DNA from 2 places in the Caldimonas sp. KR1-144 genome. Region 1 is predicted to be linked to the other one. Evidence: riboswitches for the same ligand, from Rfam matches in the RefSeq annotation. Region 1 holds a riboswitch; the other holds the start of a gene.
What was found. Region 1 has a riboswitch for thiamine pyrophosphate ahead of ACO2TI_RS00485 (TonB-dependent siderophore receptor). Riboswitches for the same ligand answer to the same signal wherever they lie in the genome.
Positions count from the first base shown of each region.

Region 2: another riboswitch for thiamine pyrophosphate. It lies ahead of ACO2TI_RS03715 (thiamine-binding protein); the one in region 1 lies ahead of ACO2TI_RS00485 (TonB-dependent siderophore receptor).

Region 1 covers NZ_JBMSEE010000001.1:97,568-101,784, reverse strand. Annotated here, with positions in the region: gene ACO2TI_RS00485 (TonB-dependent siderophore receptor) at 1-2,002, opposite strand, end outside; TPP riboswitch at 2,082-2,185, opposite strand; gene ACO2TI_RS00480 (NAD(P)/FAD-dependent oxidoreductase) at 2,286-3,386, opposite strand; gene fdxA (ferredoxin FdxA) at 3,406-3,729, opposite strand; gene cobA (uroporphyrinogen-III C-methyltransferase) at 3,805-4,217, opposite strand, start outside.
Region 2 covers NZ_JBMSEE010000001.1:751,786-756,002, forward strand. Annotated here, with positions in the region: gene ACO2TI_RS03700 (MFS transporter) at 1-308, opposite strand, end outside; gene ACO2TI_RS03705 (carboxymuconolactone decarboxylase family protein) at 305-790, opposite strand; gene sigJ (RNA polymerase sigma factor SigJ) at 843-1,802, opposite strand; gene ACO2TI_RS03715 (thiamine-binding protein) at 2,058-2,507, opposite strand; TPP riboswitch at 2,580-2,684, opposite strand; gene ACO2TI_RS03720 (YdeI/OmpD-associated family protein) at 2,800-3,417, opposite strand; gene ACO2TI_RS03725 (phospholipase D-like domain-containing protein) at 3,512-4,217, shown strand, end outside.

The sequences.
Region 1 (4,217 bases):
AGCGCGCCCAGCTGGGCACCGTGAGCGCATCGTTGCCCGGGATCAAGGTCCGATCGCTCTCGGCGCTGAGCGCGGCAAAGAGATTCAGGCCCGGCAGCGCCCGCAGCTCGTGGCCGACGAGGACGCGCGCGCTGCGCGCCGGCACGTTGGTCGGTCGCGTGTCGTTCAGCGATGCGTTGACCGAGTCCTCGCGTCGCGCGCGCAGCCACATCGCGCTGCCTGCGAGCGTCCACGCGCCGAAGCGCTTCTCGGCGCTGGCTTCGATGCCTCGATGGCGTGCGGCACCGTCGAGGCCGCGTCTGCAATCGCTGGGATCGGCGTCCGCGCACTCGCCCAGGTCGCCGTAGACCGGGCGCCGGATGTCAAAGGCTGCGAGCGCCCAGCGCAGGTCCTGCTGCTCGAACTTCAGTCCGATCTCGCTTTGGCGGCTCTTGGCCGCAGGCAGCGGCTGGCCGGCATTGCCGTACACGCCCGGGCGGTTCGGCGCCACATCGGACTCCACGCCCTGGCCCCAGCTCGCATAGGCCATCAGCGGCTCGCTGAGCTGCCAGCTCGCCGCGATCCACGGTGTCGTGAAGCTGTCGTCGTAGTCGGTCGGCTCGGTGCCCGAGGTGGTGACGCTCTGTCGCTCGAGCCGCGTATGGCGAACGCCAAGCCACAGGCCGACGCCGGCGCCGAGCTGGATCGCGTCGTTGGCGTAGAACTCGGTGCGGCGCTCGTCGCGGTTGGTGCTGTCGTCGTCGGCCAGCGGCTGGGGTGTCGTGACGGCGGAGCCGTCGATGCGGCCCGGCTCGTTCACGAAATTGAACGCCTGCTTCTGGAATCGCGCCTCATAGCGCAGTCCCTGCACGCCGAAGCGCAGCTGGTGGTTCAGCGCGGCGGTGGCAAGGCGGCCGGCGAGGTTCAGGTCCCACGCGTCGTTGCGGCGCCGCTCGTTCTCGCTGCGGTAGTCGTAGAAGTCGAAGCTGCCGTCGCTGCAGTAGCGGTCGAAGTTGCCCTCGGCGCTGCAACCGAACGGGAACGCGACGCGGTCGTCGTCCTTCAGGCGCTGCGTCACGAACTGCGCCTGCGCGCGCCACTCGCCCGCCAGGCGCTGCTGCCAGCGCAGGCTCGCGGTGTCGGCATCCCACACGACCGGCAGGCTCCACGGCTGGTTGTTCAGGTTGAGCCGCGGATCGATCGACTTCGCGCTCGGCACGCGGTCGCCGAGCAGGCTGAAGCCCGGCTGGCTGGGTTGGCTCTGATGCGTGGTCTCGAGTTCGGCCTCGAGCAGCGTGTCGGGCGAGATGCGCCAGTCGCCGGCCACGGCGAGCAGGTGGCGACGGCCGCGCGCATCGTGCAGCTCGGGATCGAGCCGCTCGGCGGTCGCATTGACGCGCAGGCCGAAGCTGCGTTCGTTGCCGAAGCGCGTCGACCAGTCGACCGTGCCCATCACGTTGCCGGCGCCGCGCAGCTCGAGGCTCGCGGCGCGCACATCGGCATCGGGGCGCTTGACGACCAGGTTGACCAGGCCGCCCGGCGCGCTGACGCCCGACTGCATGCCGCTGATGCCCTTGAGCAGCTCGACGCGGCTCTTGTTGTCGAGCATCAGCACCGTCTCGCCGCTGATCGGCAGACCGTCTCGGCGCAGGTTGCTGCGCAGGTCGATCACGTAGCCGCGCACCGTCAGCTGGCTCCAGTAGCCCACGCTGTTGTAGGCGTCGGAGACGCTGGCGTCGAGGCGCGTGAGGTCGCGCAGGTCGTTGGAGCCGCGGTCTTTGAGCTCGGCCTGGCCGACGCTGGTGACGGCGATCGGCAGTCGCGCGACGGGCACGTCGCCGAAGCCGGCGATGTCGGATGCAGGCAGGCTGCCCTGGGCGCGCACGCTCACGGTCGGCAGCGTCGTCGTCGGCGCCGTGTCGGCGGTCTGTGCCTGCGCAGCGAGAGCGACGCACAACAGCGCGCAGGCCGCGGGCACGCGGCGTCGGGTCAACGGGAAATGAAAGCGAGATCGAGATGCCATCGTCGGATCCGTTCGATGGCAGGTGGGCGCTGCAGCGAACGGTCCGAGGGCAAGACTGCCTGAACGGCGTGCCTTCGGCTTCGTGGCCATGACGCTTCCCTGCGCGAGGATTACCTCAGTCAGGTTCAAAGGGACTCTCTCAGTCGGGCCGTCGACGACGGCCCAACACCCCTAGCGAGGCGACGCGCCCAATGCGCGTCGCACAGCGATTATGGCGCAGCGATGAATGCAAACGGCCCGCACGAGGCGGGCCGGTCCATCCGATGCGCGAGGCGCGCCGTGCTCAGTCGAACACCGGCGTCTCGACGCCCAGCACCTTGTGCAGCTTCGGGCTGGTGGTCGTGTACTGCAGGTGGATGCGCTTCTCGGGGAAGATGTACGGCGCGGCGCCGAACGCGGCGAGCGCGGCCTCGTGGAAGCCCGACAGGATCAGCTTCTTCTTGCCCGGATAGGTGTTGATGTCGCCCACCGCGAAGATGCCCGGGATGTTGGTCTCGAACTTCTCGGTGTCGACGACGAGCTGCTTGCGCTCGATGTTCAGGCTCCACTCGGCGATCGGACCGAGCTTGGGGCTCAGGCCGAAGAACACCAGCAGCATGTCCAGCGGCACGACGCGCGTGACGCCGTCGCCGCCGGTGACCTTGGCGCCGGTGAGCTTGCCGTCCTGCTCCTCGTAGCCGGTGACCTGGCCGACGATGAACTGCATCTCGTAGGCGTCGCACAGCTCCTTCATCTTGGCCACGCTGGCGGGCGCGGCGCGGAAGCCGTCGCGGCGATGCACGAGGATCACGCTCTCGGCCTTGTTGGGGCCGTCCTGCGCGAAGTTCAGCGCCCAATCGAGCGCCGAATCGCCGCCGCCGACGATGACGATGTTCTTGCCCGCGAACTGCGCCGGGTTCTTGACGCGGTAGAACAGCTGCGAGCCGTCGAACTTCTCGAGCCCGTCGACCTTCAGCGTGCGCGGCTGGAACGAGCCCACGCCGCCGGCGATGAAGATGGTCTTGCTCAGAAAGCGCGTGCCCTTGCTGGTCTCGACGTAGAAGCGGCCGTCATCCTGCTTCTGAACCACGGTCACTTCCTGGCCGAGGTGGAAGGTCGCGCCGAACGGCTCGATCTGCTTGAGCAGGTTGTCGGTGAGCTCCTTGCCGGTGCACACCGGCACGGCCGGAATGTCGTAGATCGGCTTGTCCGGATACAGCTCGATGCACTGGCCGCCGGGATAGGCGAGCGAGTCGATGATGTGCGCCTTGACCTCGAGCAAGCCGAGCTCGAACACCTGGAACAAGCCCACCGGGCCCGCGCCGACGATGACGGCATCGGTCTCGATCGGACCGTCGTGGCTCACGGCCGTCTTGGCCACTTCAGCGTTGATTTGAGGTTCCATCATGCGTTGGGGCAAAGCGTCAGCGGATCAGTTCCGAGAGCTTGCCGGTCTTGTCTTTCCACTCGTCGGCATCGGGCAGCGCCGGCTTGCGCTTGGTGATGCTGGGCCACTTCTTCGCCAGTTCGGCGTTGAGCCCGATCATGTGCTGCTGGTCGCCCGGGACGTCTTCCTCGGGCACGATCGCGTTGACCGGGCACTCGGGGATGCAGACCGCGCAGTCGATGCACTCGTCCGGGTCGATCGTGAGGAAGTTCGGCCCTTCACGGAAGCAATCCACCGGGCAGACGTCGACGCAATCGGTGTACTTGCAGCGGATGCAGGATTCGGTGACGACGTGGGTCATGGCTCGGTGGCGACTTCAGTGGCGCGTGGATGAAGCAGCGCCGACATCGGCGCGAAACTTCGGGATTTTACGGGGTCACGCCGGCTTGACGAGCCGAAGGCACTGTCTCGGCGAGGGGTCTTGCGTTGCATCAGGAACCGAGGCCGCGCGGGCAGCGACCGGCGCGGCGCCGACGCCCACCGTGACCACCGTCGGGCGGCCGGCGTGCAGGACGCTGGCCTGCGCGAGCATATCGAGGCGGTGCGAGCTCGTCAGCGCGTCGACGCAGCCGGCGCGCGAGACCACGCACACCGGCGCGTCGACGGGCCAGCCGCTGGCTTGCAGGCGGCGCGAGAGCGCGGCGAGCTGGCGGCCGGCCATGTAGAACACCTCGGTGTCGGCGCTGCGCGAGCCGTGCAGTTCGCCGTCGCGCGTCATGGCCGTCGTCAGGCTGACGCTGCGGCCGCGCCCGCGGCGCGTGAGCGGGCGTTGAGATTGCGCCGCTGCCG
Region 2 (4,217 bases), 650 kb from region 1:
GTGGGAGCCAGCGTGCACAGCGCGCTGCCGGCCGCGAAAACCGCGCTGGCGGATACGTAGGCCCAGCGTGGCCCGACCCGTTGCAGCACCGGCACCGCCACCGCGGCGCCCAGGATGGCCGCAATCACGAACACTGTGGTGTTCCACGCGTAGAGCGGCAGGCCACCGATGTCTTCCACCACCGTGGGCAGCATGCTGGCCGTAATGTAGAGGCTCACTGAGTGCAGGGCGATGCCGCTGGCAAGTACCGCCATGCGCAGTGCCAGCGGCCCAGCGAAGAGGTCGCGCCAGCGTGCGTCCGCGATCACTGCAGGCCCGCCTTGTCCAGACCGTACGCGCGGTCCAGCGAACCCGGCACCCGGCGAAAGGCGATGTTCAGGCGGTTCCAGCCGTTGATGGAAATCACGCGGAACGTCAGTTCCACCAGGGCTGTGTCGTCGAAGTGCTCGCGTACCTGGCGATAGTCGGCATCGCTCACGCCTTCGGTGCCCAGTCGGGTGAGCTGCTCCGTCCAGTCCAGTGCGGCGCGCTCCCTGGGGCTGAAGAGCGGCGATTCGCGCCAGACCGCCACATGGTGCAGGCGCAGCTCGCGTTCCCCGGCGATACGAGCCTGCTTGACATGCATGTCCAGGCAGAACGCGCAGCCGTTGAGCTGCGAGGCGCGGATGTCCACCAGCAGGGCCAGTCCCTCGTCCAGTGTGGAGGCCAGGGCGAAGTCCAGGTACTTCTTGAACAGCTCGGGGGCGATGGCGCCGGGATCCAGGTGGGCTTGCAGGTCGGTCGGGGTCATGGGCAGTTCCTTGCTTGAGAACGATGTGCCCGGCACCGCGCCGCGCACACCGTCAAGACGGACCCCTGTCCCGGTTTGTGACATGCCCGAGCTTGTCAGGGTTGCGCTGTACGTAAATGGCGCCGATGTGCCCGGGCTCTGTAGACGAAGGCGCGAGGGCGATGGTCTGCACCAGCCGGCCGCCGTCGAGGTCGTCGAACAGCAGGCAGCCGGGGAAGCCGTTCACCCGCGCCGGCTCGAGGCGCCAGCCTCTGCTGGTGGTCAATCGGGCAAAGCCGATGAAGGCCTGGGCCACCTGTGCTCGGCCATGCAGCGGACGCGGCACGGCGGTCACCCTGCCGCCGCCGTCAGCCAGCAGAACGGCGTCTTGCGCCAGCACCTGGGCCAGCGCGCTTACGTCGCGGCTGCGCACCGCGTCGGCAAATGCATGGAACAGGCGCTGCCGCTCCTCTTCGGCGACTTCGTGACGCGCATAGTCGGCCTTGACACGCTTGCGCGCCCGGCTGATCAGTTGGCGGCAAGCCGTTTCGCTGCGATCGAGGTGGCGGGCGATCTCGTCATAGCCCAGATCGAACACGTCGTGGAGCAGAAAGGCCGCCCGCTCCAGTGGCGACAGCCGCTCCAGGGCGAGCAAGAACGCCACCGACACGTCCTGTGCGAACTCCGCCTGCTGCTCGGGCCCAGGTGTCTCATCGACGGCGGCCACGTCGTCCAGCAAGGGGTCGGGCAGCCAGACGCCGATGTACTGTTCACGCTGCACCGCGGCCGAGCGCAGCCGGTCTAGGCAAAGATGGGTGACAACCCGCGACAGGTAGGCGCCTTCGCTGACCACCGTGCTCTCGTCGACCTCAGCCCAACGCAGCCAGGCCTCCTGCACGATGTCCTCTGCCTCGGCCCGCGAACCGAGCATGCGGTAGGCAAGCGCCCGCAACCTTCGTGCGTGCTCGAGATCGAACCGCCGTGCTCGATCCGCAGCACCGCGACTCTGGGAACAATCGTCCAAATGTGTCATGTCGGCAAAGAGAGTGTGGTGCCTGACGAGCAGGCGGACCGGTTTGTGACATGCCCATGGCCCACAGATGCAAGTCGGTGGTATGGCATGACGGAAGCCCATTCACCGAACAACATGCAGTTCGCAGGGGCAGGGAGCGGCCCGTCCCCAGCGGCCGGTCCTGGCCGGCTCCTGTCCCTCGTCGACTCGATGAGGAGTGACTGAGATCAGTCTGAAGCGCAATCCCAGCGCGCCCCACGGCGCACCGGAATCCCCTCACCTCCTGAACTTGCGCACCAGTTCATCGACAGACGGCCCGCCCGTCCCGGCCCCGCTGGAGACCTTGATGATGCTCAACGTTCGCTCGGCGCCGGCCTCGAGCGTGGCCTGGTGCACGGCTTGCAGCAGCGGCCAGATCTTCTCGGGCGGACCTTCCACGACGGTGCCCATGCCGTGCACCTCGTAGCGCAGGCCGCAGGCCTGGATGACGGCGATGGCGGCGTCGACGTGCTTGTAGCGGTCGTCCGCCGTGCCGGACGGCCGGGGAACGACCTGGATCTCGGCAATCATGTGCCGGCTCGGCGCCGCAGTGGCCGCAGTGGTGGCTGCGGCGGATGCTGCCGGCTGTGGCGTCGGTTGCGCCGAGGCCGCGCCGCAGGCCAGCGTCGACAGCCACAGGGCCGAAAGCCGGGAACGGCTCAAACGGGAGAAAGACGGATGTGCCATGTGCAACTCATGCAGATGGCAGGTCGGCAAGCGTTCGGGCCGCCATGCCGGTGCGAGAAAGAGAAAGCCGGCGGGCCGATGAACGTGCTTCCCTGCGCGAGGATTACCTCAATCAGGTTCAAAGGGACTCTCTCAGTCGGCGCGCCTTGCGGCCTGCCAACACCCCCAGCGGATGACCGCGTCGGCAAGCCCGTTGGCTGCCGGCGTGGCGGCCGCGATTCTAGGGAAACCCTGAGCCGCGCCAGCCCAACCTCAACTCACGGCTCGCAAGCAGACCGCGCGAACCTCGCGGTCACGCCTTGGCACGGGGCTTGAAGATGTGGATGGTCTCGCCGCGCGAGAGCATTGCCACCAGCTGGGCAATGCGCCGGGCACGCGTCTCGGCCTTGGCGGCCGTCTGTATGCGCCACAGCACCGCATAGCGATTGGTCGCGTTGATCGTGGCAAAGAAGGCCTTGGCCTTCGGCTCGGCTTCCAGCGCCGCCAGCAGGTCATCGGGCACCGCGGACGTGCGCGCTCCGTCGTAGGCGCGGGCCCAGCGTCCGTCGGCCTTGGCGGCCTCGATCTGCGCGTAGCCCGGCGGCCGCATGCGGCCCGCCTCGATGAGCGCCGCGACCTTGTCGACGTTGACCTTCGACCAGATGCTGCGCGCGCGCCGCGGCGTGAAGCGCTGGAGAAAGTACTGGTCGTCGAGACCCTTCTTCTGGCCGTCGATCCAGCCCCAGCAGAGCGCGATCTCCACCGCCTCGGGGTAGGTGACGCTGGGTTCAGCGGCGCCGCGCTTGGCGATCTTGAGCCACAGGCCGTTGGAGGTGGCGTGATGCTTCTTCAGCCAGGTCTCGAAAGCCCTGGCGCTCTTGAACAAGATCGGGGCGGCTTCGGCTTGGATGGCGGATTTGGCGGCGGGCATCGCAGCGAGTGTGCCGCAGGGTCGACCGGCGCGGGCCTGAGGCATGATCATCCGGCCCGACCTTTCCCGTCGGACTCGCACCGGAGGTGGCGCCATGATCAGCTGGGTGTGGGGAGGCTTGCTGTTTGCGGTGGTCGTGCTGCAGGTCGTCGTCATCTGGTCGATCCGCCGTCACCGTGACCCTGCCCTGCGCATCGACAGCGACGCTCGCATCGATGAACTGATGCCCAGCCTCGCGGGCCTGACACTGGGCACGGCGGTCGGCGGCAATCGGGTCGAGGTGCTCGAGAACGGGGCGTTCTTCGAGGTGCTGCTCGCGCGCATCGGCGCGGCCCGCCGGTCCGTGCATTTCGAGACCTTCCTCTGGAAAGACGGCCAGCTCGGGCGGCGCCTGGCCGGCGCGCTGATCGAACGCGCGCGCGCCGGCTTGCAGGTGCGCGTGCTGCTCGATGCGCAAGGCTCGAAGGGGGTGGGCAAGGATGTCGTGCGGCAGATGCGCGAGGCCGGCTGCCACCTGAAGTTCTTTCACGAGCGCTCGTTTCGCAACATCGGCGTGCTGAACGACCGCGACCACCGCAAGATCGTGGTGATCGACGGGCGCGAGGCCTTCGTCGGCGGGCACTGCATCGTCGACAGCTGGCTCGGCGATGCCGAGGACCACCAGCATTTCTCCGACGTCAGCGTGCAGCTTCACGGGCCCATCGTGCACAGCCTGCAAGGCGCTTTCAGCGAGAACTGGGCCGGCGAGACCGGCGAGCTGTTCCTGGGTGACGACGTCTTCCCCAAGCTCGAGCCGGCGG